One region of the Bacillus smithii genome, then DNA from elsewhere that is predicted to be linked to it. Evidence: predicted binding sites of a transcription regulator. Region 1 holds the regulator's gene; the other holds the start of a gene.
What was found. The regulator CtsR, encoded in region 1, represses protease genes until heat stress. The targets are predictions, from matches to a motif close to ATGGTCAATAAAGGTCAAACA.
Positions count from the first base shown of each region.

Region 2: a site for CtsR is predicted at 3,806-3,826, ahead of BSM4216_RS05580 (ATP-dependent Clp protease ATP-binding subunit). Genes of this name have one in related genera too.

Region 1 covers NZ_CP012024.1:94,317-110,247, forward strand. Annotated here, with positions in the region: rRNA gene BSM4216_RS00420 (23S ribosomal RNA) at 30-2,962, shown strand; rRNA gene rrf (5S ribosomal RNA) at 3,039-3,154, shown strand; tRNA gene BSM4216_RS00430 (tRNA-Val) at 3,161-3,236, shown strand; tRNA gene BSM4216_RS00435 (tRNA-Thr) at 3,247-3,322, shown strand; tRNA gene BSM4216_RS00440 (tRNA-Lys) at 3,444-3,516, shown strand; tRNA gene BSM4216_RS00445 (tRNA-Leu) at 3,523-3,604, shown strand; tRNA gene BSM4216_RS00450 (tRNA-Gly) at 3,614-3,688, shown strand; tRNA gene BSM4216_RS00455 (tRNA-Leu) at 3,696-3,781, shown strand; tRNA gene BSM4216_RS00460 (tRNA-Arg) at 3,789-3,865, shown strand; tRNA gene BSM4216_RS00465 (tRNA-Pro) at 3,868-3,941, shown strand; tRNA gene BSM4216_RS00470 (tRNA-Ala) at 3,958-4,033, shown strand; rRNA gene BSM4216_RS00475 (16S ribosomal RNA) at 4,170-5,724, shown strand; rRNA gene BSM4216_RS00480 (23S ribosomal RNA) at 5,985-8,917, shown strand; rRNA gene rrf (5S ribosomal RNA) at 8,994-9,109, shown strand; gene BSM4216_RS00490 (CtsR family transcriptional regulator) at 9,516-9,980, shown strand; gene mcsA (protein-arginine kinase activator protein McsA) at 9,997-10,551, shown strand; gene mcsB (protein-arginine kinase McsB) at 10,541-11,611, shown strand; gene clpC (ATP-dependent protease ATP-binding subunit ClpC) at 11,627-14,071, shown strand; gene radA (DNA repair protein RadA) at 14,426-15,799, shown strand; gene disA (DNA integrity scanning diadenylate cyclase DisA) at 15,803-15,931, shown strand, end outside.
Region 2 covers NZ_CP012024.1:1,172,405-1,188,335, forward strand. Annotated here, with positions in the region: gene BSM4216_RS05575 (MarR family winged helix-turn-helix transcriptional regulator) at 827-1,273, shown strand; gene BSM4216_RS05580 (ATP-dependent Clp protease ATP-binding subunit) at 1,482-3,644, opposite strand; gene BSM4216_RS05585 (YkvI family membrane protein) at 3,984-5,015, shown strand; gene BSM4216_RS05590 (hypothetical protein) at 5,140-5,952, opposite strand; gene BSM4216_RS05595 (YkvS family protein) at 6,232-6,411, opposite strand; gene BSM4216_RS05600 (hypothetical protein) at 6,921-7,115, shown strand; gene BSM4216_RS16200 (aspartyl-phosphate phosphatase Spo0E family protein) at 7,449-7,625, shown strand; gene BSM4216_RS05605 (phosphocarrier protein HPr) at 7,986-8,252, shown strand; gene ptsP (phosphoenolpyruvate--protein phosphotransferase) at 8,252-9,982, shown strand; gene BSM4216_RS05615 (SDR family oxidoreductase) at 10,259-11,044, shown strand; gene BSM4216_RS05620 (NAD(P)-dependent oxidoreductase) at 11,506-12,375, shown strand; gene BSM4216_RS05625 (aminotransferase A) at 12,469-13,629, opposite strand; gene corA (magnesium/cobalt transporter CorA) at 13,742-14,734, shown strand; gene BSM4216_RS05635 (chemotaxis protein) at 14,796-15,701, shown strand.

The DNA.
Region 1 (15,931 bases):
AGTATCGCCATCTAGGATAAAACCAACATGGTTAAGTTAGAAAGGGCGCACGGTGGATGCCTTGGCACTAGGAGCCGATGAAGGACGGGACTAACTCCGAAAAGCTCCGGGGAGCTGTACGTAAGCGTTGATCCGGAGATTTCCGAATGGGGAAACCCGCTGCCCGTAATGGGGCAGCATCCTTGCCTGAATCCATAGGGTAAGGAAGGCAACCCGGGGAACTGAAACATCTAAGTACCCGGAGGAAGAGAAAGCAACAGCGATTCCCTGAGTAGCGGCGAGCGAAACGGGAACAGCCCAAACCAGAAGGCTTGCCTTCTGGGGTTGTAGGACACCAATGGTGGAGTCACAAAGGAACGAGGTAGACGAAGAGGTCTGGAAAGGCCCGTCAGAGAAGGTAACAACCCTGTAGTCGAAACTTCGTTCCCTCCCTGGTGGATCCTGAGTACGGCGGGACACGAGGAATCCCGTCGGAAGCTGGGAGGACCATCTCCCAAGGCTAAATACTCCCTAGTGACCGATAGTGAACCAGTACCGTGAGGGAAAGGTGAAAAGCACCCCGGGAGGGGAGTGAAAGAGAACCTGAAACCGTGTGCCTACAAGTAGTCAGAGCCCGTTTACGGGTGATGGCGTGCCTTTTGTAGAATGAACCGGCGAGTTGCGATCTCATGCGAGGTTAAGTCGGAAAGACGGAGCCGCAGCGAAAGCGAGTCTGAACAGGGCGCATGAGTATGGGGTCGCAGACCCGAAACCAGGTGATCTACCCATGTCCAGGGTGAAGGTGAGGTAACACTTACTGGAGGCCCGAACCCACGCACGTTGAAAAGTGCGGGGATGAGGTGTGGGTAGGGGTGAAATTCCAATCGAACTTGGAGATAGCTGGTTCTCTCCGAAATAGCTTTAGGGCTAGCCTCAAGGAAAGAGTCTTGGAGGTAGAGCACTGTTTGGACTAGGGGCCCTCATCGGGTTACCGAATTCAGACAAACTCCGAATGCCAGCGACTTATCCTTGGGAGTCAGACTGCGAGTGATAAGATCCGTGGTCAAAAGGGAAACAGCCCAGACCGCCAGCTAAGGTCCCAAAGTATACGTTAAGTGGAAAAGGATGTGGAATTGCTTAGACAACCAGGATGTTGGCTTAGAAGCAGCCACCATTTAAAGAGTGCGTAATAGCTCACTGGTCGAGTGATTCTGCGCCGAAAATGTACCGGGGCTAAACGTATCACCGAAGCTGCGGGTGGACACCTTCGGGTGTCCGCGGTAGGAGAGCGTTCTAAGGGCAGAGAAGCCAGACCGGAAGGACTGGTGGAGCGCTTAGAAGTGAGAATGCCGGTATGAGTAGCGAAAGAAGGGTGAGAATCCCTTCCACCGAATGCCTAAGGTTTCCTGAGGAAGGCTCGTCCTCTCAGGGTTAGTCGGGACCTAAGCCGAGGCCGACAGGCGTAGGCGATGGACAACAGGTTGATATTCCTGTACCACCTCTTTTCCGTTTGAGCGATGGGGGGACGCAGGAGGATAGGGTAAGCGCACTGCTGGATGTGCGTCCAAGCAGTAAGAGGGGCAGCGAGGCAAATCCCGTTGCCACTAACCTCAAGCTGTGACGGCGAGGGAAATATAGTACCGAAGTTCCTGATTCCACACTGCCAAGAAAAGCCTCTAGCGAGGAAAAAGGTGCCCGTACCGCAAACCGACACAGGTAGGCGAGGAGAGAATCCTAAGGTGTGCGAGAGAACTCTCGTTAAGGAACTCGGCAAAATGACCCCGTAACTTCGGGAGAAGGGGTGCTTTTTGGGGTGCATAGCCCCGAGAAGCCGCAGTGAATAGGCCCAGGCGACTGTTTAGCAAAAACACAGGTCTCTGCGAAGCCGTAAGGCGAAGTATAGGGGCTGACGCCTGCCCGGTGCTGGAAGGTTAAGGGGAGCGCTTAAAGCTTTGCTTGAAGGTGCGAACCGAAGCCCCAGTAAACGGCGGCCGTAACTATAACGGTCCTAAGGTAGCGAAATTCCTTGTCAGGTAAGTTCTGACCCGCACGAAAGGCGTAACGATCTGGGCACTGTCTCAACGAGAGACTCGGTGAAATTATAGTACCTGTGAAGATGCAGGTTACCCGCGACAGGACGGAAAGACCCCGTGGAGCTTTACTGCAGCCTGATATTGAATTTTGGTACAGCTTGTACAGGATAGGTAGGAGCCTTGGAAACCGGAGCGCCAGCTTCGGTGGAGGCGCCGGTGGGATACTACCCTGGCTGTACTGAAATTCTAACCCGCACCCCTGATCGGGGTGGGAGACAGTGTCAGGTGGGCAGTTTGACTGGGGCGGTCGCCTCCTAAAAGGTAACGGAGGCGCCCAAAGGTTCCCTCAGAATGGTTGGAAATCATTCGCAGAGTGCAAAGGCAGAAGGGAGCTTGACTGCGAGACCTACAAGTCGAGCAGGGACGAAAGTCGGGCTTAGTGATCCGGTGGTTCCGTATGGAAGGGCCATCGCTCAACGGATAAAAGCTACCCCGGGGATAACAGGCTTATCTCCCCCAAGAGTCCACATCGACGGGGAGGTTTGGCACCTCGATGTCGGCTCATCGCATCCTGGGGCTGTAGTCGGTCCCAAGGGTTGGGCTGTTCGCCCATTAAAGCGGTACGCGAGCTGGGTTCAGAACGTCGTGAGACAGTTCGGTCCCTATCCGTCGCGGGCGCAGGAAATTTGAGAGGAGCTGTCCTTAGTACGAGAGGACCGGGATGGACGCACCGCTGGTGTACCAGTTGTCTCGCCAGAGGCATCGCTGGGTAGCTATGTGCGGAAGGGATAAGTGCTGAAAGCATCTAAGCATGAAGCCCCCCTCAAGATGAGATTTCCCATTTCTTCGGAAAGTAAGATCCCTGAAAGATGATCAGGTAGATAGGTCCGAGGTGGAAGCGTGGTGACACGTGGAGCTGACGGATACTAATCGATCGAGGACTTAACCAAAAGAAAGCGCGAAATCGGTGAAACTGCTTCTTCTATCTAGTTTTGAAGGAACAATCGTTCCGACAACTACATACCGTCTGGTGGCGATGGCGAAGAGGTCACACCCGTTCCCATCCCGAACACGGAAGTTAAGCTCTTCAGCGCCGATGGTAGTGAGGGGATTCCCCTTGCGAGAGTAGGACGCTGCCAGGCGATGATGGAGGTTTAGCTCAGCTGGGAGAGCACTTGCCTTACAAGCAAGGGGTCGGCGGTTCGATCCCGTCAACCTCCACCATACATAACGAGCCGGCTTAGCTCAATTGGTAGAGCAACTGACTTGTAATCAGTAGGTTGTGGGTTCAAGTCCTACAGCCGGCACCATTTTGATTTGGATCGCTAGATCAATCGGAAAATAATAATATTTGAGAAACGTGTCGGGTTTACCACCCAATCAGATGATCCAGATTCCTAAATACAGCAATTGACCATTCAAATTTGTTATGAGCCATTAGCTCAGTCGGTAGAGCATCTGACTTTTAATCAGAGGGTCGGAGGTTCGAATCCTCCATGGCTCACTTTATGCGGGTGTGGCGGAATTGGCAGACGCACCAGAATCAGGGTCTGGCGCCGCAAGGCGTGGGGGTTCGAGTCCCTTCACCCGCACATGTAAATGCGGAAGTAGTTCAGTGGTAGAACACCACCTTGCCAAGGTGGGGGTCGCGGGTTCGAGTCCCGTCTTCCGCTCCATTATCATGCCGGGGTGGCGGAATTGGCAGACGCACAGGACTTAAAATCCTGCGGTGGGTGACCACCGTGCCGGTTCGAGTCCGGCCCTCGGCATTCATTTGCGCCCATAGCTCAATTGGATAGAGCGTCTGACTACGGATCAGAAGGTTAGGGGTTCGACTCCTCTTGGGCGCGCCATACGGGAAGTAGCTCAGCTTGGTAGAGCACATGGTTTGGGACCATGGGGTCGCAGGTTCGAATCCTGTCTTCCCGATTGAAATAAAAGTAATGGGGCCTTAGCTCAGCTGGGAGAGCGCCTGCTTTGCACGCAGGAGGTCAGCGGTTCGATCCCGCTAGGCTCCACCAAATAATTTTAAAAAGTTATTTACATTTTTATGTTTTTAAGCTATACTTAAAAAGTTGATCGAAAATGGATCCTTGAAAACTGAACAAAACGAAGCGTAAACCAATGTTTCGATAGAAACAAGCCAAGTCAAATTTCTTTTTGGAGAGTTTGATCCTGGCTCAGGACGAACGCTGGCGGCGTGCCTAATACATGCAAGTCGAGCGGACTTTCAAGAAGCTTGCTTTTTGAAAGTTAGCGGCGGACGGGTGAGTAACACGTGGGCAACCTGCCTGCAAGACGGGGATAACTCCGGGAAACCGGGGCTAATACCGGATAATATCTTCCTTCGCATGAAGGAAGGTTGAAAGGCGGCGCAAGCTGCCGCTTGCAGATGGGCCCGCGGCGCATTAGCTAGTTGGTGAGGTAACGGCTCACCAAGGCGACGATGCGTAGCCGACCTGAGAGGGTGATCGGCCACACTGGGACTGAGACACGGCCCAGACTCCTACGGGAGGCAGCAGTAGGGAATCTTCCGCAATGGACGAAAGTCTGACGGAGCAACGCCGCGTGAGCGAAGAAGGTCTTCGGATCGTAAAGCTCTGTTGTCAGGGAAGAACAAGTACCGTTCGAACAGGGCGGTACCTTGACGGTACCTGACCAGAAAGCCACGGCTAACTACGTGCCAGCAGCCGCGGTAATACGTAGGTGGCAAGCGTTGTCCGGAATTATTGGGCGTAAAGCGCGCGCAGGCGGTCTCTTAAGTCTGATGTGAAAGCCCACGGCTCAACCGTGGAGGGTCATTGGAAACTGGGAGACTTGAGTGCAGAAGAGGAGAGCGGAATTCCACGTGTAGCGGTGAAATGCGTAGAGATGTGGAGGAACACCAGTGGCGAAGGCGGCTCTCTGGTCTGTAACTGACGCTGAGGCGCGAAAGCGTGGGGAGCGAACAGGATTAGATACCCTGGTAGTCCACGCCGTAAACGATGAGTGCTAAGTGTTAGAGGGCTTCCACCCTTTAGTGCTGCAGCTAACGCATTAAGCACTCCGCCTGGGGAGTACGGCCGCAAGGCTGAAACTCAAAGGAATTGACGGGGGCCCGCACAAGCGGTGGAGCATGTGGTTTAATTCGAAGCAACGCGAAGAACCTTACCAGGTCTTGACATCCTTCGCTACCTCTAGAGATAGAGGGTTCCCCTTCGGGGGACGGAGTGACAGGTGGTGCATGGTTGTCGTCAGCTCGTGTCGTGAGATGTTGGGTTAAGTCCCGCAACGAGCGCAACCCTTGACCTTAGTTGCCAGCATTCAGTTGGGCACTCTAAGGTGACTGCCGGTGACAAACCGGAGGAAGGTGGGGATGACGTCAAATCATCATGCCCCTTATGACCTGGGCTACACACGTGCTACAATGGATGGTACAAAGGGTCGCGAAACCGCGAGGTGGAGCTAATCCCAAAAAACCATTCTCAGTTCGGATTGCAGGCTGCAACTCGCCTGCATGAAGCCGGAATCGCTAGTAATCGCGGATCAGCATGCCGCGGTGAATACGTTCCCGGGCCTTGTACACACCGCCCGTCACACCACGAGAGTTTGCAACACCCGAAGTCGGTGAGGTAACCCTTACGGGAGCCAGCCGCCGAAGGTGGGGCAGATGATTGGGGTGAAGTCGTAACAAGGTAGCCGTATCGGAAGGTGCGGCTGGATCACCTCCTTTCTAAGGAAGAAGAAAAGCAGAGGCGACTGTTCAGGTGCGACAAGCACAAGACAGCTTGCGAGGAGGTAGTATTTCAACCACCGCAGCAAGATGGATTGTGACCTCGAGCACCTAGGAGCCGGAGCTGGACAGATATCAATTGTACGCTTTCGTTTTGTTCAGTTTTGAAGGATTTCATCCTTCCAAGTTGTTCCTTGAAAACTAGATAGAAAAAAGAAGCAGCATAAACCGAGTATCGCCATCTAGGATAAAACCAACATGGTTAAGTTAGAAAGGGCGCACGGTGGATGCCTTGGCACTAGGAGCCGATGAAGGACGGGACTAACTCCGAAAAGCTCCGGGGAGCTGTACGTAAGCGTTGATCCGGAGATTTCCGAATGGGGAAACCCGCTGCCCGTAATGGGGCAGCATCCTTGCCTGAATCCATAGGGTAAGGAAGGCAACCCGGGGAACTGAAACATCTAAGTACCCGGAGGAAGAGAAAGCAACAGCGATTCCCTGAGTAGCGGCGAGCGAAACGGGAACAGCCCAAACCAGAAGGCTTGCCTTCTGGGGTTGTAGGACACCAATGGTGGAGTCACAAAGGAACGAGGTAGACGAAGAGGTCTGGAAAGGCCCGTCAGAGAAGGTAACAACCCTGTAGTCGAAACTTCGTTCCCTCCCTGGTGGATCCTGAGTACGGCGGGACACGAGGAATCCCGTCGGAAGCTGGGAGGACCATCTCCCAAGGCTAAATACTCCCTAGTGACCGATAGTGAACCAGTACCGTGAGGGAAAGGTGAAAAGCACCCCGGGAGGGGAGTGAAAGAGAACCTGAAACCGTGTGCCTACAAGTAGTCAGAGCCCGTTTACGGGTGATGGCGTGCCTTTTGTAGAATGAACCGGCGAGTTGCGATCTCATGCGAGGTTAAGTCGGAAAGACGGAGCCGCAGCGAAAGCGAGTCTGAACAGGGCGCATGAGTATGGGGTCGCAGACCCGAAACCAGGTGATCTACCCATGTCCAGGGTGAAGGTGAGGTAACACTTACTGGAGGCCCGAACCCACGCACGTTGAAAAGTGCGGGGATGAGGTGTGGGTAGGGGTGAAATTCCAATCGAACTTGGAGATAGCTGGTTCTCTCCGAAATAGCTTTAGGGCTAGCCTCAAGGAAAGAGTCTTGGAGGTAGAGCACTGTTTGGACTAGGGGCCCTCATCGGGTTACCGAATTCAGACAAACTCCGAATGCCAGCGACTTATCCTTGGGAGTCAGACTGCGAGTGATAAGATCCGTGGTCAAAAGGGAAACAGCCCAGACCGCCAGCTAAGGTCCCAAAGTATACGTTAAGTGGAAAAGGATGTGGAATTGCTTAGACAACCAGGATGTTGGCTTAGAAGCAGCCACCATTTAAAGAGTGCGTAATAGCTCACTGGTCGAGTGATTCTGCGCCGAAAATGTACCGGGGCTAAACGTATCACCGAAGCTGCGGGTGGACACCTTCGGGTGTCCGCGGTAGGAGAGCGTTCTAAGGGCAGAGAAGCCAGACCGGAAGGACTGGTGGAGCGCTTAGAAGTGAGAATGCCGGTATGAGTAGCGAAAGAAGGGTGAGAATCCCTTCCACCGAATGCCTAAGGTTTCCTGAGGAAGGCTCGTCCTCTCAGGGTTAGTCGGGACCTAAGCCGAGGCCGACAGGCGTAGGCGATGGACAACAGGTTGATATTCCTGTACCACCTCTTTTCCGTTTGAGCGATGGGGGGACGCAGGAGGATAGGGTAAGCGCACTGCTGGATGTGCGTCCAAGCAGTAAGAGGGGCAGCGAGGCAAATCCCGTTGCCACTAACCTCAAGCTGTGACGGCGAGGGAAATATAGTACCGAAGTTCCTGATTCCACACTGCCAAGAAAAGCCTCTAGCGAGGAAAAAGGTGCCCGTACCGCAAACCGACACAGGTAGGCGAGGAGAGAATCCTAAGGTGTGCGAGAGAACTCTCGTTAAGGAACTCGGCAAAATGACCCCGTAACTTCGGGAGAAGGGGTGCTTTTTGGGGTGCATAGCCCCGAGAAGCCGCAGTGAATAGGCCCAGGCGACTGTTTAGCAAAAACACAGGTCTCTGCGAAGCCGTAAGGCGAAGTATAGGGGCTGACGCCTGCCCGGTGCTGGAAGGTTAAGGGGAGCGCTTAAAGCTTTGCTTGAAGGTGCGAACCGAAGCCCCAGTAAACGGCGGCCGTAACTATAACGGTCCTAAGGTAGCGAAATTCCTTGTCAGGTAAGTTCTGACCCGCACGAAAGGCGTAACGATCTGGGCACTGTCTCAACGAGAGACTCGGTGAAATTATAGTACCTGTGAAGATGCAGGTTACCCGCGACAGGACGGAAAGACCCCGTGGAGCTTTACTGCAGCCTGATATTGAATTTTGGTACAGCTTGTACAGGATAGGTAGGAGCCTTGGAAACCGGAGCGCCAGCTTCGGTGGAGGCGCCGGTGGGATACTACCCTGGCTGTACTGAAATTCTAACCCGCACCCCTGATCGGGGTGGGAGACAGTGTCAGGTGGGCAGTTTGACTGGGGCGGTCGCCTCCTAAAAGGTAACGGAGGCGCCCAAAGGTTCCCTCAGAATGGTTGGAAATCATTCGCAGAGTGCAAAGGCAGAAGGGAGCTTGACTGCGAGACCTACAAGTCGAGCAGGGACGAAAGTCGGGCTTAGTGATCCGGTGGTTCCGTATGGAAGGGCCATCGCTCAACGGATAAAAGCTACCCCGGGGATAACAGGCTTATCTCCCCCAAGAGTCCACATCGACGGGGAGGTTTGGCACCTCGATGTCGGCTCATCGCATCCTGGGGCTGTAGTCGGTCCCAAGGGTTGGGCTGTTCGCCCATTAAAGCGGTACGCGAGCTGGGTTCAGAACGTCGTGAGACAGTTCGGTCCCTATCCGTCGCGGGCGCAGGAAATTTGAGAGGAGCTGTCCTTAGTACGAGAGGACCGGGATGGACGCACCGCTGGTGTACCAGTTGTCTCGCCAGAGGCATCGCTGGGTAGCTATGTGCGGAAGGGATAAGTGCTGAAAGCATCTAAGCATGAAGCCCCCCTCAAGATGAGATTTCCCATTTCTTCGGAAAGTAAGATCCCTGAAAGATGATCAGGTAGATAGGTCCGAGGTGGAAGCGTGGTGACACGTGGAGCTGACGGATACTAATCGATCGAGGACTTAACCAAAAGAAAGCGCGAAATCGGTGAAACTGCTTCTTCTATCTAGTTTTGAAGGAACAATCGTTCCGACAACTTCATACCGTCTGGTGGCGATGGCGAAGAGGTCACACCCGTTCCCATCCCGAACACGGAAGTTAAGCTCTTCAGCGCCGATGGTAGTGAGGGGATTCCCCTTGCGAGAGTAGGACGCTGCCAGGCAGAAAATCCCATTACAATCGTAATGGGTTTTTTTGTGCACCAAGAATGGGAGCAATTTATTTGCGTTAAATTTCATTGAAACGCCGTCTATCGGACAGGAGGGGCTAATCCCCTTTTTTCCTACTCGATTATCGAGCAAAATCTAGTATTTTTTAATTTGTTCTTTTCTTTTTGCGCCAAAAAAGAATAAAATGGCCGAGAATTGTTAACATTATTGATCGTAAGAATAAAATAATTGAAAAGAGAAATGTCGTGAAGGGATTCTTGGCTTTTGCGGCAAGTCGATTTGCAGCATTCATTTTTTTGTTATGAAAAAGCGGATCATACATACTTAAAAATTGCCAAACAAGAGTTATTTCCGTTATAATTAATGTCAAATATAGTCAAAGTCAGAAGAGGAGGAGGCTTGGTGAGAAACATATCGGACATTATTGAAAATTACTTAAAAAAAGTTTTAGAAATGAGCGAAAGTGAAATTGTAGAAATAAAAAGAAGTGAAATTGCCGATAAATTTCAATGTGTCCCTTCTCAAATTAATTATGTGATAAACACAAGATTTACGATTGAAAGAGGCTATTTAGTGGAAAGCAAAAGAGGCGGCGGTGGATATATACGCATCATGAAAGTTCAGACTCATGATCAATCCCACTTAATAGACCAGTTGATTTCCTTAGTCGGGAATCGAATTTCTCAAGCGAACGCCGAACAGATTGTATATAGATTAGTGGAAGAAGAGGTTATTTCCAAAAGGGAAGCCAAAATTATGATCAGTGTTATGGATCGCTCTGTTTTATATATTGATTTGCCGGAGCGGGACGAGTTAAGAGCGAGAATGCTTAAGGCGATGCTTTTAACTTTAAAATTCAAGTAATGGAGAGGTGAATATTGTGATATGCCAGGAATGTCATCTGCGCCCAGCCACTCTTCATTTCACAAAGATCATTAACGGAGAAAAAACAGAATTTCATTTGTGTGAGCATTGTGCAAAAGAAAAAGGGGAATTTTCTTTTTTTGGAGGAAGCCAAGGGTTTTCCATTAACAACCTTCTAGCGGGATTGTTTAACGTTGAGCCTGTTTTTCAAAAGGTAGATCAGAATCCTTTTGTTCAGCCGGATGAATTGCAATGCGACTATTGTCATATGACGTTTCAACAATTTGTGAATACAGGGAAATTTGGCTGTTCGCATTGTTACAAAACGTTTGCGGACCATATAGATTCTATATTAAAACGACTACATGGAGGAAATAATGCTCATCATGGCAAAATCCCTAAACGAAAAGGAGGAGCCCTGCACTTAAAAAAGAAAATTGCCCATTTGAAGCAGCAACTTCAGTCGTTAGTAGCTAAAGAGGAGTTTGAAAAAGCGGCGCAAGTCCGTGATGAAATTCGCTCTCTTGAAAGTCAAATCAATCAAGAGGGAGGAGAAAATCATGTCTCTTGAGAAATTTATTAATCATGCTGTAAGTTCTTGGATGAAAAACGAAGGCCCTCACTCTGACATCGTATTGAGTTCCCGAATCAGGCTGGCTCGGAATTTAGAAAATCATCAATTTCCTACCGTTTTTTCTGGCGATGAGGCGATGAAAGTCGTGCATGAAGTGGGAGAAGCTTTAAAAAGGTTTCCCGGGATGAATGAAAATCCTCTGGAATTGCTGTTAATGAATGAACTGCAGCCGCTTCAAAAAAGAGTGCTTGTAGAAAAGCATCTCATTAGTCCTCTTCTCGCAGAAGGTACCAATTACGGAGCTGTTTTTTTGTCAGAAAATGAAGATATCAGCATTATGGTGAACGAAGAAGATCATATTCGTATACAATGCCTGGCTTCTGGATTACAATTAAAGGAAACTTTAGTTAAAGCCAACCAAATTGATGATTTGATCGAAGAAAAAGTTCCATATGCTTTTGACGAAAAAATCGGCTATCTCACGAGTTGTCCCACAAATGTTGGCACCGGCCTTCGCGCATCCGTCATGGTTCATCTTCCGGCACTTGTCATGACTCAACAAATGAATCAGATCATTCCGGCAATTAATCAATTAGGGCTGGTCGTCCGAGGAATTTATGGTGAAGGAAGCCAATCAGTGGGGAATTTATTCCAAATCTCTAATCAGCTGACATTAGGGAAATCAGAAGAGGAAATCGTTAACGATTTAATAAGCGTTGTTTCCCAAATTATTGATCAAGAAAGATCCGCTAGAGAAGCATTGGTCAAAACAAATCATATACAATTGGAAGACAGGATTTTCCGTTCCTATGGAGTGTTGGCCAATTCGCGTATTATTGAATCAAAAGAAGCAGCTCAATGTCTTTCCGATGTTAGATTAGGTATAGATTTAGGTTATATTAATACTATTTCTAAGAATGTTTTAAATGAATTATTGATTTTAACTCAGCCGGGATTTTTGCAACAGTATGCAGGAGCTTCGCTTCGCCCCGAGGAACGAGATGTACGCAGAGCGACATTGATTCGGGAAAAATTAAGACAGGAACATGGATATTAAAGGAGGAGAAAAGAGATGATGTTTGGGAGATTTACCGAAAGGGCTCAGAAAGTTCTGGCATTAGCTCAAGAAGAGGCAATCCGTCTTGGACACAATAATATCGGAACCGAGCATATTTTATTAGGGTTGGTAAGGGAAGGCGAAGGAATTGCGGCGAAGGCTCTTTACGGTTTAGGTTTGAGCCCTGAAAAAATTCAGAATGAAGTGGAGAATTTAATTGGGAAAGGCCAAGGAGTCGCCCAAACCATTCATTATACGCCAAGGGCTAAAAAAGTAATTGAGCTTTCAATGGATGAAGCCAGAAAACTGGGACATTCTTATGTTGGTACCGAGCATATTTTACTCGGGTTGATCCGAGAAGGCGAAGGTGTTGCAGCCCGCGTATTGAACAATTTAGGAATTAGTTTAAATAAAGCTCGTCAACAAGTGCTGCAGCTTTTAGGAAGCAATGAAACGAATGGGCATGCATCAGGATCGTCCGCCCATGCCAATACGCCGACATTGGATAGCTTGGCTAGAGATTTGACAGCTATTGCTCGCGACGGAAAACTTGATCCTGTGATCGGACGTAGTAAAGAAATTCAACGTGTGATTGAAGTGTTAAGCCGCAGAACGAAAAACAATCCAGTATTGATTGGTGAACCGGGTGTTGGGAAAACAGCCATTGCGGAAGGATTAGCCCAACAAATTGTCAATAATGAAGTGCCGGAAACTCTTCGTGATAAACGAGTTATGACATTGGATATGGGGACCGTTGTAGCTGGAACGAAATATCGAGGAGAATTTGAAGACCGTTTGAAAAAAGTCATGGATGAAATCCGGCAAGCTGGAAATATTATTTTGTTTATCGACGAGCTTCATACTTTGATCGGTGCGGGAGGAGCAGAAGGCGCCATTGACGCATCCAATATATTGAAGCCGGCATTGGCAAGAGGCGAGTTGCAATGCATTGGAGCAACAACATTAGATGAATATCGCAAATATATCGAAAAAGATGCTGCTTTGGAAAGACGCTTTCAGCCTATTCAAGTAGATGAACCGACCATTGAAGAATCGATTCAAATTTTAAAAGGGCTAAGAGATCGCTACGAAGCACATCACCGTGTATCCATTACAGATGAGGCGATTGAAGCGGCGGTTAAATTATCGGATCGTTATATTTCGGATCGTTTCTTGCCGGATAAAGCGATTGACCTTATTGATGAAGCAGGCTCGAAAGTAAGATTACGCTCCTTTACCACTCCTCCGAATTTAAAAGAACTGGAGCAAAAACTTGAAGAAATTAGAAAAGAAAAAGATGCAGCTGTACAAAGCCAAGAATTTGAAAAAGCAGCTTCTTTAAGAGACGCTGAGCAAAAATTGCGCGAGCAGTTGGAAGAAACGAAAAAATCTTGGAAAGAAAAACAAGGAAAAGAAAACAGCGAAGTGACGGTTGAAGATATTGCGACAGTTGTTTCCAGCTGGACAGGAATTCCTGTTTCCAAATTGGCACAAACTGAAACAGAAAGATTGTTAAATCTTGAAGAAATTCTACATTCGCGGGTCATTGGCCAGGAAGAAGCTGTAAAAGCGGTGGCTAAAGCTGTTCGTCGTGCACGGGCAGGATTAAAAGATCCAAAACGTCCAATCGGCTCCTTTATTTTCCTCGGACCGACCGGAGTTGGGAAAACAGAGCTGGCTAGAGCATTGGCGGAAGCTATGTTTGGCGATGAAGATGCTATGATCCGAATCGATATGTCAGAATACATGGAGAAACATTCGACTTCCCGTTTAGTTGGCTCTCCTCCTGGTTATGTCGGATTTGAGGAAGGCGGACAATTGACAGAAAAGGTTAGACGCAAGCCGTATTCTGTTATATTGCTAGACGAAATTGAAAAAGCGCATCCGGATGTTTTCAACATTCTTCTTCAAGTATTAGAAGATGGCCGTTTAACTGATTCAAAAGGTAGAACGGTTGACTTCCGGAATACAGTTCTGATAATGACGTCCAATGTGGGCGCTGAAGCGTTGAAGAAAAACAAGTATGTTGGATTTAATATTCAGGACGGCGAGCAGGAATTTAAAGATATGAAAGGGAAAGTGCTGGAAGAACTCAAAAGAGCATTTCGTCCTGAATTTTTAAATCGAATTGACGAAATTATTGTGTTCCATTCGTTGGAAAAAGATCAATTGAAACAGATTGTTTCGTTAATGTCTGATCAATTAACCAAACGTTTGAAAGAGCAGCATATTGAGCTTGAACTGACCGATAAAGCAAAAGAGAAAATTGCCGAAGAAGGATACGATCCTGAATATGGAGCTCGTCCGTTGCGTCGGGCGATCCAGAAACATATTGAAGATCGGCTGTCGGAAGAACTTTTAAAAGGCAATATCCATCCAGGACAAAATGTCGTGATTGACGTGGAAAATAACGAATTCGTAGTAAAAACAAAACAACCGTCAATTGGAGTAATGGAATGACATCTAAAAAGTACCCTATCCCGATTCTGGAAGAATTCGGATCTAAAGCCGTTATAACCTCCCTTTGATGCCCGGAGATATCGAAAGTTATTTGGCTTCGTTAAAGTTATCAGTTAGCAGGTCAGGGAGTTATCAGGCTTTTGAATAAAGGACCTTTTCCCAAGGAAATTTGAGGATGATGTCTGTCCAGGGGGAAATCAACAAGAGGTACGCGTATGATAAGCATCCGTGTACCTCTTTTTTATCTTGGATTGTTATAATAATCTCACACATCTGTAAGGCAAATTCCAGAGAATATGAATTGTTTCACATGAATGTTCAAATGTGTTCATAATATAAAGGAAGAGGATCCATATGGTAAAGAAAAAAACAAAATTTATTTGTCAATCATGCGGATATGAATCGCCGAAATGGATGGGGAGATGTCCCGGATGCGGGGAATGGAACCAAATGGTGGAAGAAGTGGATATGACGGGGCGACAAAAGAAAACATTTATTCATTCCGAATCTTCGCGGATTTCGAAGCCATCACCGCTCATTACAGTACAATCAACGGAAGAGCCTAGAACGACAACCAATATGAAAGAATTCAACCGTGTTTTAGGCGGAGGAATCGTCGCCGGCTCTCTTGTTTTAATCGGAGGAGATCCGGGTATCGGAAAGTCGACATTGTTGCTGCAAATTTCCAGCCAGCTAGCGAGCGGGGGCCATAAAGTTTTATATATATCCGGAGAAGAATCGGCGAAACAAATCAAACTGCGTGCGGATCGCTTGAATGTGGATTCTAGCAATCTCTATATCTATTCAGAAACCAATTTGGAATTAATAAACCTTGCGATCGATCAATTAAATCCGGAATTTGTCATCATTGATTCGATTCAAACTGTCTACCACCCTGAAGTTACTTCCGCCCCGGGCAGCGTTTCCCAAGTGCGGGAAAGTACGGCCGAATTCATGAGAATGGCGAAGGTCCAAGGAATGGCTATCTTTATTGTAGGGCACGTAACGAAAGAAGGCTCGATTGCCGGTCCTAGAATTTTGGAGCATATGGTTGATACAGTTCTTTATTTCGAAGGGGAGCGGCATCATTCTTACCGCATTTTAAGAGCGGTTAAAAATCGCTTTGGTTCTACAAATGAGATGGGAATTTTTGAAATGAAAGAAACCGGACTCATAGAGGTGGAAAATCCGTCGGAAATCTTTTTGGAGGAGCGTGCGCAAAGTGCATCGGGGTCAACGGTAGTTGCTTCTATGGAAGGGACACGCCCCGTGTTGGTTGAGATACAGGCATTGATAGCACCGACCAGTTTTAATTATCCGCGTCGAATGGCCACAGGGATCGATCATAATAGAGTGTCTCTTTTAATGGCGGTATTGGAAAAAAGGGTCGGCCTTCTTCTTCAAAATCAAGATGCTTATTTAAAAGTGGCTGGGGGAGTCAAGCTTGATGAACCTGCCATTGATTTAGCGGTTGCTGTCAGCATTGTGTCCAGTTTCCGCGACAAGCCGACACGATCAACAGATTGTATAATTGGAGAAGTAGGATTAACCGGTGAAGTCAGAAGGGTAACGAGAATTGAACAGCGAGTGCGAGAAGCAGAAAAGCTGGGATTTTCCCGTGTCATTATTCCGGCCCATAATCTTGGTGGTTGGAATACTCCAGGGAAAATAGAGGTGATTGGAGTTTCAACAGTAGAAGAAGCATTGGAGTATGCGTTGGGAGGATAGAGAATGGAGGATAAAAAGGAGAAAACCATCTCAGATATTCTAAAATTAGTGGCTCCTGGAACACCTATTCGTGAAGGGATAGACAATGTTTTAAGAGCCAAAACGGGCGGCCTAATTGTCATGGGCTACAAT
Region 2 (15,931 bases), 1.1 Mb from region 1:
TATGGTTCCCGCAGATTCGTGATTCAATGATCTCTTCTGCGATGTTGAAATCTACTTTATTATATCAGAAACTTTGAAATGAGAAGTGCTAGAAAAAAACCTTTGGAAAAAAAGTCAAAATGAGAGAAAATCAATCGTTTGATGTTGTTTTCCCTTTAAAATGATCGAAAAAAAGTAATTTGAATATAAGCATCTTTTAATAGGAGCAAACGTTTAAACTTGACAAGGTGAAATCAATCTGATGGGATATGTATAAAACAGAAGGAGTGGTTGTGTTTTTACAGGATTTCTGCATGACCTTTTGACAGACGAAAGAAGAAATGGAAAGCGGCTTATATTTTAAAAAGCAGAAGAGAACCTGAAATGGTTTGCGAGCATTCATGGACGATTTATTTGTAGGAGAAGACGTCAAAAATGGCGCTTTCAGCGGTCTACAGTGATTTTCCGATTGAAAAATAAAAAATTGGCATGACCACTTTGTTTATTCACCCAAAGTCTAAGTAATATAATGTTGATATGCAGGAAGGAATTTTGATCAATATTGCGAAACCACATGGCCAAAGAATGGAAAGATTATGTTACAATGAGGAAAAAGTCTTGTCTGGACAAATGTTTCAAACGTTAATAGGTGATGGTGCGGTGGCATTGGTGAAAATCTGTTTTGTATAAAAGAAAAACAGATGATATCAGCAATGGGGACATGCTCGATTGCTTGCCGAAATTCAACAAGTACAAATAGACGAAGCTGCTGGCCATCATGATTATTGGACAGTGATTGAGCCGCAAAGAATGCAGAATTTATGAATAGAAGGAACTGATTGAGAAAATGGAAGAAAAAAACATACAAATGTCCTTGAAACTATTTGTTGTACTGTCAAGAGCATATAAAGTCGTCAATGAAGAAACGAATGAATGGATTTATCAAAATGGGTTAAATCCTACGGAATTTGGCGTATTGGAATTGTTGCATCATAAAGGCCCGCAACCGTTGCAGCAAATTGGAAGCAAAATTTTGCTGGCGAGCGGCAGTATTACTTATGTAGTAGACAAATTAGAAAAAAAGGGGTTGGTAGAGCGGGTCGCATGCCCTACCGATCGCAGGGTGACATATGCTGCCATTACGGAAAAAGGAAGGGCCGTTATTGAAGAGATATTTCCAAAGCATGCTGAAAACATTCATTCACTGATGAGCGTTCTGGACGACGAGGAGAAAGAAACGGCTATCCGTTTATTAAAAAAAATTGGACTTGCCGTGAAGGATTTATCCACATAGAACCCATATTTTCTATAGGAAAATTCTTCATTCCGTCTGTTTGCTCTTTCATTCGAATCAGAAAGGCTTTTATGCGATTCTATGATCCTTCTGACTTGCTGTAAAGTAAAAAAAGAGGCTGACACGAGAATACGGCTTTGTGGAGTTAAATCTATTTAATAGACCGTATCCTCTTTTAGTGTCTGCCTCTTTTCATTCAAGACCAATATCAGTTTGCAGCAATGACGATGTGATCATTTTCCAGCACGGCTTTTAAATGTTTTACATCCGGATGGTCCAACATATAATCGGCAATCGGATCTTCTAAATGTTCTTGAATGACTCGGCGCAACGGACGGGCGCCAAACTCTGGATGATAGCCGAGTTCAGCTAGTTTCATTTTTGCTTCAGGCGTTACTTCGATCGTCATTTCTTGTTCTTTTAATGATTCGTTTAATTCCGCCAACATCAAATCGACAATCTTCTTCAATTCTTCTTTTTCTAAAGGTTTAAACTCAATAATGCTGTCAAAACGATTGAGGAATTCTGGTTTAAAGTAATTTTTCAACGAATCCAGCACGGAACTTTCGCTTTTGTCATTTCCCTTTTCAAATCCAACCGTAATCGTTTTAACCGATTGTCCTGCGTTGCTTGTTGCGATAATAACGGTGTCTTTAAAGCTTACAGTTCGTCCTTGACTATCTGTCAAGCGACCATCTTCTAAAATTTGCAAGAACATATGTTGAACGTCTGGATGGGCTTTTTCAATTTCGTCCAACAAAATGATGCTGTATGGATTGCGACGAACTTTTTCTGTTAATTGACCAGCTTCTTCATGACCTACATAGCCAGGAGGAGAACCGATCAATTTTGACACGCTGTGTTTTTCCATATATTCACTCATATCGAGACGAATCATGGCATCTTTTGAACCGAACAATTCTTCGGCAAGCGTTTTGCTTAATTCCGTTTTCCCAACTCCGGTAGGACCGACGAACAAGAAAGAGCCAATAGGTCGATTTTTCGCTTTAAGGCCGGCGCGGCTTCTTTTGATGGCTTTCGCCACTTTTTTGACTGCTTCATCTTGGCCGATGACTTTTTTCGCTAAGTTTTCTTCTAAATGTTTCATTTTTTCTTGTTCATCTTGCTGTAATTTGCCGACCGGAATTCCCGTTTTCTTTTCAATAATCTCTTGTATATGAGCGACAGTGACGACCGGACGAATGTTTGAATCCGCCTCGCTGTTCAGTTGTTTTTCAAGGCTGGCTTCTTCGTCTCTTAATTTAGCAGCCAGTTCATAGTGTTCTTCTTGTAAAGCTTTTTCTTTTTCTTTCGCTATTTGGTTCAACCGCGCTTGAATGGTGTCTTTATCGTTTGTCGTAATGGTTAAGTTCAATTTGGAACCAGCTTCGTCCATTAAATCAATGGCTTTGTCTGGCAAGAATCGGTCTTGGATATAACGATGTGATAAATGGACGCAGGCTGCTAACGCATCATCCGTGTATTGGACGCCATGGTAATCCTCATAACGTTTCTTCAAACCTTTCAGTATTTCCAAAGCTTTTTCCGGTGCTGGTTCATCCACTTGAACAGGTTGGAAGCGGCGTTCCAAAGCAGCATCCTTTTCAATTTGTCGATATTCTTTCAATGTGGTGGCACCGATCACTTGCAATTCTCCACGTGCGAGCGCCGGTTTCAAAATATTTCCGGCATCCATAGACCCTTCAGCGGATCCGGCTCCCACTAAAAGATGAATTTCGTCGATAAAGAGTATAATATTTTTTCTTTTTTGCAGTTCTGCAATTAATTGTTTCATTCTTTGCTCAAATTGTCCGCGAATTCCTGTATTCGCGACGAGTGAAGCGACATCCAGCAAATATACTTCTTTATTTTTCAATTTGGAAGGAACGGAGCCTTCGGCGATTTTCAGAGCCAACCCTTCGGCGATTGCCGTTTTTCCGACACCTGGTTCACCGATCAGAACCGGATTGTTTTTATTTCTTCTATTTAAAATTTCAATCACACGGTTGATTTCTTCGTCGCGGCCAATAACAGGATCGATGATGCCGGCTCTTGCTGCATTTGTTAAGTTGCGGCCAAACTGGTCAAGAAAACTGTTGCCGTTTCCGGCTTGTTTTGGCTGTGCTTGGTATGGAAAAGCGTTTAGCGTTCCGTTTTCAAATGGAGGTTGTTCCCCGAAGCCTTTAAAGAAATCGTCGAACGGAAATCCACCAAAATTCATGAACATAGGCATCCCTCCTTGTAATTGAGCGATCGATTGTTTTTCTTTCTCATAACATTCTTCGCAAAAATGGTAATCTTTCGATTGTCCATTGATTTGCAAATGAAGGCTTATATTGGCAGGTTTTTGATGGCATTTTTCACAGAGCATTTATTCAACCTCCTTAAAAGGTTTTGACTTTGACTAACTTTGACTTTTAAGGTGCTCGTAAACAGCAGATGAATTTAAAAGGATCATCTGTTAGTGTCAACTGATTTTCGTCAAAGATCATCGAGAAAGTTTGACTAACTTTGACCTTTCGCTTTTATTATAGTCTGACCATTTTTGACTTTCAAGTGTTTTGATGAAATTTTTTTGTTCTTTTTTAAAAAATTTTTTTCTCACCCTCACGAAGTGATTTTCTTAAAATAAAATTTTTTGCTTTCCGCTTATGAAAGGGGATGGTTTCACATACATATGGACAGAGGGGAAAGAATTGGGGGAGTATTCGTGAAGGCTTTTTATGGCGCTCTTCAAATTGCGTTTGTTTACGTAGGAACAGTGATTGGAGCGGGATTTGCAACGGGAAAGGAAATCGTGGAGTTTTTTACTCAGTTTGGATTCATTGGGTTCCTCGGAATCATGGTAAGCGGCTATTTGTTTATTGTTATGGGAACGAAGACGATGAGAGTATCAATCAAGTTAAAAGCTCAATCTTATGAAGAATTAAATGAATATTTATTTGGCAAAAAACTTGCTTTCTTTTTTAATATGGCCATGCTGTTCATGTTAATCTGTGTATCCGGCGTTATGCTAGCTGGGGCTGGAGCGCTTTTTGAGGAACAATTAGGATTATCGAAGCAATTGGGGATTTGGTTGACGATTTTTGGAGGGGTTATTGTGATCATCAATGGAACGAAAGGACTATTGGCTGTCAATTCATTTGTTGTTCCGCTGATGATCACTTTTAACCTTATTGTGTTTTTGGTTTCATCCCAAACACCGGAATTTTTTTCTTCTCTTTTTTCGTCAGCTTCTTCCGATATTAGTATTCAATCCATAGTAAGTCCTTTCGCTTATACGGCTTTTAATTTGGCTCTTGCTCAAGCAGTATTAGTTCCTGTTGCCGCAGAGATCAATGACGAAAGAACCATCCGATGGGGGGGAATCATTGGAGGATTATTTTTGACGATCATTCTCCTTTCCAGCCACTTTGTTTTGTTGCAGCTTCCTGACGTAACTAGCTTGGAAATACCGATGGCAAGCGTTATGAATAACGTCGCCTATGGAATTTCAGGCATTTATTTATGTATTATTTATGGAGAAATTTTTACTTCGATTATCGGAAACATATATGGATTGGAAAGACAATTGAGTCATTACTGGCCAATTCAGCCTATTCTTCTTTATATCAGCGTTTTTTTGATTGCTTTTTGCTTAAGCCAGCTTCATTACGGGCGATTGTTATCCTTTCTTTATCCATTATTCGGATACTTTAGTTTTTTGTTCTTCTTTCTTCTTTGGGTAAAGCCTATCAAATAATGGGAGCGGGATTTCTCTGCTATGGGATAAAACGTCGAAAGAAAAAGATTAAATGGTGATAAATGAAATGAGAGAGGGGAGAGGCAGAGGGAAGGGAAGCGATGATCAGCTTCCCTAAAGAAAGTTATTTCACTTGAATGGTATCCGCCATTTTTAAAAAGGCATCTGAATACGAGCTGTCTTTGTCATCATAAATGGTAATCTTTATCGGCTGGGTGCTCGATGGTATCACATAAGCAGTGACCACTGCATCTTGAGTGCTAGTCCGATAGGCGGTAGCGTTTTTAAACGTGCTTGTATTTGGCGGCGAAATCGTTTTTACCTCATCATTAATAGCTTTCAACTGATCGAAAGCCGATTGTTTAAATGTATCCCAATTTTGGGTTTTTTGCATTAATTCAATTCGCATAAACAGCTGGTCTTTGTCTTTAAAGTACACAACGTCTTTGTATGGTTCTTCGGCTGTTAGTTCATAGTGGGGAAGAACATACATGGAAAACCCTTGGTTGTCGCTTTCTTCCAATACAGCTGTATCGGTTTTGTTTTGTCCGCCTATGGAATATTGAATTTTTTTCTCGAATGGGCGGACGGTTCCGGATTGTGTACTGTCTTTGGATTGTGAGCTATCCTTAGGTTGAACGCTGTCATTGGTTGAAGCCTTTTTTTCAGTCTGATTGTTTGAGGAATCGTTTGCTTTCGCTGATTCCTGTTCATTTTGCTTGTTTTCTGAGCTGGCGGTATTTTGATTTTCGCTTTCTTGATTGGATTCGCTTGATTGAACGGCTTGTTTTGCAGCGTCCTTATGCTCTTTTGTTTCGACAGTATTAGATGATGCCTGGTTTTCGTTTTCAGATGTTTTTTCATTCGTTCCGCATCCGGCTAAACTGAGAGTTGACAATAATGCCAATGCAAGAACAGTTTTGGTCCAACTTTTCATGCCATTTCCTCCTCTATCCTTTTGTTGTATAACCGGCAATGCATCGAGATTGGCATCAGGGAATAAGCATTGAGAACAGGAAATCTCAATGAATATACATTGCCTGTTTCTGCTTCTGATTCTATTTTAAAGGAAATCTGCTTCAAATGATTTACAAATTCTTTTCAAATTCGGTTCAAAATCCTTTTTTTGTAAAGCCGAAACTGAAAAAAGATATACTGGGCTTTCTCCGAAAAAACGTTTCTATAGATGTCAAACCTTCGATGTGAGAGCATGGACCTATTTTTGTACGATCGTATAATTTTTATGGTTGACCACTGTTTTTTCTTCTAAATCCAACTCTCTGAAGTTTTCCATATAAGTTAAATCCACAATCACCGAATTTTCGTTCACCTTCTCGACGATCCCCCTCAATCCGCCTTTAAACTCAATGATATTTCCTACTTCTGCTTTGATCATAACCCTCTCTCCTTTGAATTATAGTCCGAAATAAGTCACTCATAGGACGGAGTACAAATTTTGCATAAGACGCGATTAAACAACAGCAAGCCCGCATTCCTGGTTGCAAGATGTGGAAAATAATTAATAATAGTTTGCCCTATAAGAATCAAAAGGTAAAGTCTTTTTACATAAAAATGTATAATTTTTCAATAATCTTTTTTATAGCATTTTGAAAGCAATAGTCTTATAATAATTTTTGTTTGAAAATCGCTATTTTCGAAGGAGATCTTTCTTTTTCTCAAAACATGGAAACATCGTCGGCTGGCTTGGATAATGAATTCCAAAAATGAAAAGTTCACTCTAAAATCATCATGACTACGAACGTATAGCTGTACTGTGCGCATTGATGATTTTGCTGTCTTGGTGTTTTTTTGAACTTTAAAAGATGATCGAACCTATTGCGCTCGCTTTCTAGCTTAAAGACCATATTCGGATTTGGCAGATAAGCACGAATAGGGGGGAATCTCTTGAAAGAAGAAGAAATACAATCCATTTTGGACAAATTGAAAAACGAGGAAATTCACGAGTTTTTAGTGAAAAAAGAGGATTTTATGCAGTTTCGCTCCCATCTTGTTAAGCGGCCGGATTTCAAACATTTTCGTGGAGTGGCCCAAAGAGGGGGAGATGTGCTGTTTTATTATGATAAAGAACCTCGAAAGTAAATGTCTTTAAAAATATTTAATAAGGAGTATACGATCATCCGGTTCTCCTTTTTGGGCTGTCATTTGACCGGCGATTTTCCACAAAAAGCCCCTGCCTTTAAGGATGGAAGCACCGAAGAATGTCCCACGTTGGTAACTTTTCCTATCATTTGATTCGAACAAGTTGTTAGAAAGCCATCGTTAATAAAAGTTTCATATAATTATCAAATATTGTAAAAACATATATAAATTCACAATGTCATTGATTGTAAAATTATCAATAATATAGTAATCTATTGTAGATGAAAGACTTCGATTTTTCTGGGGATAAAATTCGAAATGTGGTGACGAAATGTGAATACTAACCGTTCCCCGGCTATACTCATCCAGTTAATTGAAGAAAAAAGAATCGCGATGATTGCGGTCGGGATTGAAAAAGGGTTAAACAGTGAAGAGACAATAAAATTAAGCAAAGAACTTGATCTGTTATTAAATGAATACGATAAACAATTTGCGATTTCAAAATCCTAGACTTCTTTCATAGGGTCTATTTTTTTTATATTCTTTGAAAGAAAAATGAAGAGAAGTCTTCTTTGATGACGGCACTTGCAAAAAGAGAGAAAGCGCTAAGTTAACCCTTTAAATCCAATGTGATTTGCATAACAGAATGAAATAGTCCGAATTCTTTACAGAAATCCAAAAGAAATAAGATTTCTTTCTTTAAGATATAATAGAAATGACACACTTTCTTTATTGTCACTATCCGGTTTTCCATGATATTCTTTCATGGGGGAATTGCATTGAGTTTTCATGTGGTATAGACCAGTATTGACGAATGAAGAAAGATTCGTTAATGTATTGATGACGAAAAAGTAAAGGAGACGATGATAAATGGTGCAAAAACAATTTACCGTTATTGATGAAACAGGAATCCATGCTCGTCCAGCAACTAAATTAGTACAAACTGCAAGCAAATTTTCTAGCGATGTTCAGCTTGAATATAATGGCAAAAAAGTGAACTTGAAATCCATCATGGGTGTTATGGCGCTAGGAATCGGAAAAGGCGCCCAAATAACGATTTCCGCTGAAGGAAGCGATGAAGCGGATGCGTTGAAAACGATTGAAGAAACTATGAAAAAAGAAGGTTTGGCAGAATAATGTCGACGATTTTAAAAGGAATCGCAGCATCAAACGGGATTGCAATTGCGAAAGCATACCGTTTAGTGGAACCCGACTTAAAAGTAGAAAGAAAAGACATTCAGAATTCTGAACAAGAAATCAACCGCTTTGAAGAAGCAATCCGTCAATCTCAAAGCGAGCTTGAAACGATTCGGGATCATGCCAAAAAAGAGTTGGGCGAAGAAAAAGCAGCCATTTTTGAAGCTCATCTTCTTGTATTAAGCGATCCTGAGATGACAGGTTCTATTAAAGATAAAATCAAAAATGAAAAAGTCAATACTGAATATGCTTTAAAAGAAACAGCTGATATGTTTGTTTCCATGTTTGAAAACATGGATAACGAATATATGAAAGAACGGGCAGCTGACATTAGAGATGTAACGAAGCGTGTTCTCGCTCATTTATTAGGAGTGGAACTTCCGAATCCTAGCTTGATTGCGGAAGAAGTAATCATAGTAGCAGAAGATTTAACTCCTTCTGATACTGCTCAATTGAACCGACAATTTGTTAAAGGTTTTACGACCGACGTAGGGGGAAGAACTTCTCACTCCGCTATCATGTCGCGTTCAATGGAAATTCCTGCTGTTGTGGGGACAAAGGAAGCGACAAAAGAAATTCAAAATGGCGATTTAGTGATCGTTGACGGCATCAATGGAGAGGTTCATGTCAATCCTGTTCCTGAAGTCATTGAATCTTATAAAGACAAAGCGGAACAATTTGCTAAGGAAAAAGCAGAATGGGCCAAATTGAAGAATGAAAAAACATACTCCAGCGATGGCCATCAAGTCGAACTGGTCGCCAATATTGGAACGCCGAAAGATATAGAAGGCGTTATCAATAACGGAGGAGAAGGAGTTGGCTTGTTCCGTACTGAATTTCTGTATATGGGACGAGATCAGCTGCCGTCTGAAGAAGAACAATTCGAAGCTTATAAAACGGTATTGGAAGGCTTAAACGGAAAGCCAGTCGTTGTCCGCACACTTGATATTGGCGGAGATAAAGAACTTCCATATTTAAATCTTCCAAAAGAAATGAACCCGTTCCTAGGTTTCCGGGCTATTCGCTTATGCTTGGAAGATCAAGATCTGTTCCGCACACAGCTTCGGGCATTGCTGCGCGCCAGCGTTTACGGCAATCTGAAAATTATGTTCCCTATGATTGCAACCATTAATGAGTTTCGTGAAGCAAAAGCTATTTTAGAAGAAGAAAAAGAAAAATTGATTCAGAATGGAACGAAAGTTTCGGATTCGATTGAAGTCGGCATTATGGTGGAAATTCCGTCCACGGCTGTAATGGCAGATCAATTTGCAAAAGAAGTGGACTTTTTCAGCATAGGAACGAACGATTTAATTCAATATACGCTGGCAGCAGACCGTATGAATGAACGCATATCCTATTTGTATCAACCATACAATCCGGCGATTTTACGGCTTGTGAAAATGGTCATCGATGCCGCTCATAAAGAAGGTAAATGGGCAGGAATGTGTGGAGAAATGGCAGGAGATGAGACGGCCATTCCGCTCTTGCTCGGTCTTGGTCTTGATGAATTCTCCATGAGTGCCACATCCATTCTAAAAGCTCGATCTCTTATTAAAAAGTTAAATCGATCCGAAATGGAACAATTGGCTTTTGAAGCATTGAATAAAAGAACTACTGCTGAAGTAGTAGAACTTGTTGAAAAAGCAGTGTCTTCTCAATATAGCCATTAAGATGTATAAATTCTTAATCAGGGGTAAAAATGTTAAATGCCACACGAATACTCAACTTAGATCTTTATTCTCATTTCCCCCTTTATGGAGGCTGGAGTTTTAAAAAGTTCCAGCCTCTTTTTTGGTGGTTGGAGGGAATAAACGTTTGATGTTGTTCTGCCAATTTCATGGCATTTTAGATCGACTTTGTGATTAGACGGTAATTAAGCGAAAAAAATGCAAGAAAATTTTGCATGTTTTATAATAAAAGTACTTTGGTTAAAGGAGGGATTCTGCTTGAAGTTAGGTTTAGAAGGAAAAAAGGCAATCGTTGCCGCTTCTAGTCAAGGGTTGGGAAAAGCTATTGCGGAGGAACTCGCGGCTAACGGAGCCAATGTCATGATTTCCAGCAGAAGCGAACAAAAGCTGAAAGATCTAAAACAAAAATGGGACAAGACATTGCCCGGCCGGATAGAATGGACAACTTGCGATGTGACAAAACTTGCTGATATTCAACATCTGGTCGAACGAACGGTAGACGTTTATGGCGGAGTCGATATTTTGGTCAACAATGCAGGAGGACCGCCGTCCGGAACGTTTGAAGAAATAACGGATGAAATGTGGCAAAAAGCGTTTGAATTGAATCTGCTTTCCTATATACGAATGATTCGAGCCGCTTTGCCTTATTTAAAACAAAACGGCGGAAAGATCATCAATATTGCTTCTTCTTCTATTAAAGAGCCAATTCCAGGTTTAATCTTATCGAATACATTCCGAACAGGGATAGTAGGGCTTTCTAAAACACTGGCTACGGAACTTGCTCCGTATAATATTTTAGTGAACACAGTGGCTCCAGGGCGCATCGCGACTGATAGAATTATCGAGCTGGATAAAATTGGCGCTGAAAAACAAGGGATCTCCATAGAAGAAATGTCAGAAATCATGAAAAGTAAGATTCCTCTCGGAAGATACGGAAAACCGGAGGAATTTGCGAATGTGGTCGCGTTTTTAGCTTCGGAAGCCAATACATATATGACAGGCAGCACTTTCTTAGTCGACGGCGGCATGGTCCGTTCCATTTAATGCTTTCAAAGACCATTCGACGAATCGAAAAAACATCAAATATATGATATTGAAAACAACAGGCACATGTTTTGTAAAAACATGTTTAAAAAAGAAAATGGGGGGAATTCTAATGATGAAAGAGGAATTTTAAAGATTCTCACTCACAACCCCCTTTTCTTTTAAAGACCTGTTGAAACAGGTCTTCTTTTTTTCGGTATATAAAGATCGTTCATTTTATTATGGAAAGGTTCAGATCGTTTTACAATAAACGGAGGAGGTGAACAACTGATTGCGAAATCCAATTATATAAACGGGTATTCGAATAGTCGAGGGAATCTTCTGTATTTTTAAACGATTACATCGTTATTGTATATCCTGAAAGACTCGCAGGTTTATCGATGTAAAGGCCCTGGGGAGATGTGAAATCTCTTCTGATGGGAGTTCGCCCGTTTATACGGATTTTGGCAATCAGGAGGAGGATGACGAAACCGGTTGTCGGGTTTATTGGAACAGGAGTAATGGGGAAAAGTATGGCCGGACATATTTTAGCGGACGGTTATCCGCTGGTGGTGTATAATCGGACAAAAGAAAAAGCGAATGAGCTATTAAAGAATGGAGCAAAATGGGCGAACAGTCCGAAAGAATTAGTGAAACAGGCGGACATCGTTTTTACGATAGTCGGTATGCCAAGTGATGTGGAAGAAGTTTATTTATCTGAAAACGGACTGATTGAAAACGGCCGAAGTGGACAGATTTTTATCGATATGACCACTTCCAAGCCGTCATTGGCTGTACACATTTATCAAACAGCCCAATCGAAAGGAATCTATACATTAGATGCCCCTGTTTCAGGAGGAGATATCGGCGCTAGAAACGGGACGCTTGCCATCATGGTCGGAGGAGATAAAGAAATTTTTGATCGGGTTCAAGATCTTTTAAACGTTTTAGGAAATAATATTGTTTACCAAGGGAAAGCCGGCTCCGGACAACATACAAAAATGTGCAATCAGATTGCTATTGCTACTAATATGATCGGTGTGTGCGAATCGCTTATTTATGCGAAAAAAGCGGGATTGGATCCGGAAATGGTGCTAAAAAGCATTTCCACAGGAGCAGCCGGGAGCTGGTCGTTGTCTCATTTAGCTCCACGTATTTTAAAAGAAGACTTTGAACCGGGTTTTTACATTAAACACTTTATAAAAGATATGAAGATTGCTCTTGAAGAAGCCGAAAAAATGAATCTTTCACTTCCGGGACTTTCGCTGGCTAAACAAATGTATGAGGAACTGTCGGCAAAAGGAGAAGAATCAAGTGGGACGCAAGCCCTTATCAAATATTGGGCTGAATAAAAAAAGAAGCAAAAACTGGTCCACAAAAGGACCAGTTTTTTACCGTTTTTGAATGCCAACATTTTTACGATATTATCGAAGCAAGCAGAATGATTACAGGATATGTTTGCTTTTTAGAAAATTCTCCAGTCTGTTCAGCCCTTCCTCAAGCTCTTTCATCGAGGCAGCATACGACAGCCTAAAGTATCCTTCTCCATAGTGGGAAAAGGCACTCCCGGGAACCAAGGCCACTTTTTGTTCCCGCGCTAATTGAAGGCAAAAATCAAAAGAATCCAGTTTTATCGCATCAGGTATTTTTACAAAGAAATAAAATGCCCCGTCCGGGCGGACCACTTCCAAGCCGGAACTTTCGAGACGCTCATATACATAAGCGCGGCGCTTTTTGTATTCTTCCCTCATAGCCGCGGAGTCTTCTTCTCCATTTGTATAAGCTTCCAATGCAGCCATTTGAGAAATAGAAGAAGCGCAAGACACGTTATATTGATGAACTTTTAGTAAATGTTGGGCGATGTTTTCCGGCGCCATTAAAAAGCCAATCCGCCATCCAGTCATGGAATGCGATTTCGACAAGCCGTTGATGACTATTGTCTGTTCTCTTAAAAAACGGCCGATGGAGACATGAGGACGATCGTAAAGAAGTTCGCTGTAGATTTCGTCAGCAATCACGAAAATAGGTTTATCTTTAAGAAATAGAGCGATTTCTTTTAACTCGTCTTCTGTTAAACTTACTCCTGTTGGATTGGACGGATAAGGCAAAATAACGCATTTCGTGTTGGCGGTGACATATTTTTCAAGAACGTCTTTTGTTAATTTAAATTGGTTGTCCCTAGTATCGGCAAAAACAGGGACCCCTTGGCACATCCGAATGATCGGTTCATAGCCGGGATAGACCGGACCTGGAAGGATGACTTCATCTCCAGGGCATAAAATGGTTCTTAAGGCAACGTCAATCGCTTCGCTCGCTCCTATCGTGACAATGATTTCGCTTTCCGGCGAATAGGTTAAATCATATTTTTTATGTACATAATGGCTAATGGCTTGGCGAAGCGGCAAATATCCTGCGTTATGTGTATAAACGGTAAAATTTTCTTGAATGGCATTCATTCCCGCTTTTTTTATATGATCCGGTGTAGGAAAATCCGGTTGGCCAATGGTTAAGGAGATCATCCCTTCTATTCCGCTCACCATATTAAAAAACTTTCTAATTCCAGAGATTTGAATATTTTTGACGTTTTCGTTCAGATATTGTTCCAATGTTTTTCACTAACCTTTCTTTCCTTTTGTTATCATTATAATGTCTATAGAGTCTCTTAAAAAGGAAAGAATCAAAAAACTTCATCATTTAAAGGCGGTTGAATGAGAGATTATGATCAGAACATGCGCTGTTGATAAAGATAACCAAATCGTATATGATGTTCCGCTTCGTGATCTTAACAATGAACATACGGTTTGGTATTGGGTGGATTTTTCGGAGCCAACCGATCAGGAAAATTCCCTTTTACGTGATTTTTTTCATTTCCATCCATTGGCTGTGGAGGACTGTTTAGACGAATTGATTGAAAGGCCCAAAGTGGATTTCTACAAAAATTATTTATTTTTTCTTTTGCATTCCATTCAGCAAACAACTTTGGCTACAGACGAAGTAGAGGTGTTTATGAACAGTCATATGCTTGTCACCTATCATAAACAGCCGAACAGAGCCATTAATAACTCATGGGTGCGTCTAAAAAAAGAAGAAGGTTTAAAAAAGGGGCCGATTTTTGTGGTCCACAGCATTATTGACCAGATCGTAGACGATTATTTTCAGCCTGTCTTCCATATTGAAGATACCCTCAATCAAATCGAAGAAAACAGCGATAGAGAGGCTGTTAATGAGTTGCTGGATAAAATATTTGAAATACGCCATGACATGTCCAAGCTCCGGCGCTCCATTTTGCCGATGAGAGATCTTCTTTACAGGCTTTTAAATTCAGAAAATGTCTCATTTATTGAAGATCAGCGATTTTATTTTCACGATATATATGACCATTTGTTGAAGTTATCAGAAATGCTGGAATCCTACCGGGAGTTTTCTGCCGATATCCGTGATAACTATATGTCTTTTAATTCCAATAAGACCAATAACATTATGATGACGCTGACGATTATTACGACGATTTTTATGCCGTTAACCTTTATCGTAGGAATATATGGAATGAATTTTGATTATATGCCGGAACTTCATATTAAATACGCTTATTATATGGTGTTAATAGGGATGGCATGTATAGCCTTCTTTATGTTTTTGATTTTTGTCAAAATTGGATGGCTGAAAATCGGGAATAAAAAAAATCGACGGAATCGTCATAGTTCAAAATAGATAGTCTTTTTTGCCTATCATTTTCATGGTATAGTTAAGGTAATTGGGAGGGGTTGCCACTATGGACAAAAATACGACAGTTCTGTTAGAAAGTGGGACAAATGAACTGGAAATTGTAGAGTTTGAAGTGAACGGAAACAAATACGGCATTAATGTGATAAAAGTGAGAGAAATTATATTGCCGGTTCCCGTCACGTTTATACCTCATTCACATCCTCATGTTGAAGGAATTATCGAATTGCGCGGGGAAATACTGCCGGTAATCGACATGATGAGTGTGCTGGGGTTTGAAAACTCTCAGCCGAAAGAGAATGATAAATTCATCGTGACGGAATTTAACTGCCAAAAAGCTGTTTTCCGTGTCAACAACGTTTCTAAAATCCACCGGATTTCATGGCAAAGCATTGAAAAGCCTTCCGAAATTTATCAAGGGAAAAGCAGTGAAATCATCGGCGTCATTAAAATGAACGGAGAAATGCTTTTGCTTTTGGATTTTGAAAAAATAATGGTCGATATTAACCCGACTTCCGGTATTCAAGTCGAACAAGTGAAAAAACTTGGTAAACGGGAGAGATCGAACAAGAAAATAATCGTGGCGGAAGATTCGCCGCTGTTGAGAAAATTATTGGAAGAGACGTTGGGAGAAGCGGGATATGTAAATATTGATTTCTTTGAAAATGGACAAGAGGCTCTTTCCTACTTGGAATCTCTCATAGAAGAAGAATCTGATATTGCAGAAAAAGTACAATTGGTGATTACCGATATCGAGATGCCGCAAATGGACGGACATCATTTGACCAAGCGGATAAAAGATAATCCAAGTCTGAAAAAGCTGCCTGTCATTATTTTTTCCTCATTGATCACCAATGAATTACGGCACAAAGGAGAAATGGTGGGAGCTGATGAACAAGTCAGCAAACCAGAAATCAATGAATTGATCAAAAAAATTGACGAGTATATTTTATAGCGATAAGGCACCGAGTGAGGTGCTTTTTTGTTATTCCGGACATAAAAATGTGTAACGGAACGCCGATTCACTTTTACGGTGAAACTTTAGAGAGTGCTTTTCAATAAAAAGGAATCGTCTCAATCGAATGAATTTGAACGGTATGGCAAAAGGGGTGAGAATATCGGTCCATAAAGTGCCGTGATTGTAATGAAAGGGTGGATGGGAGGCTCACAAACAATGCAGTAATT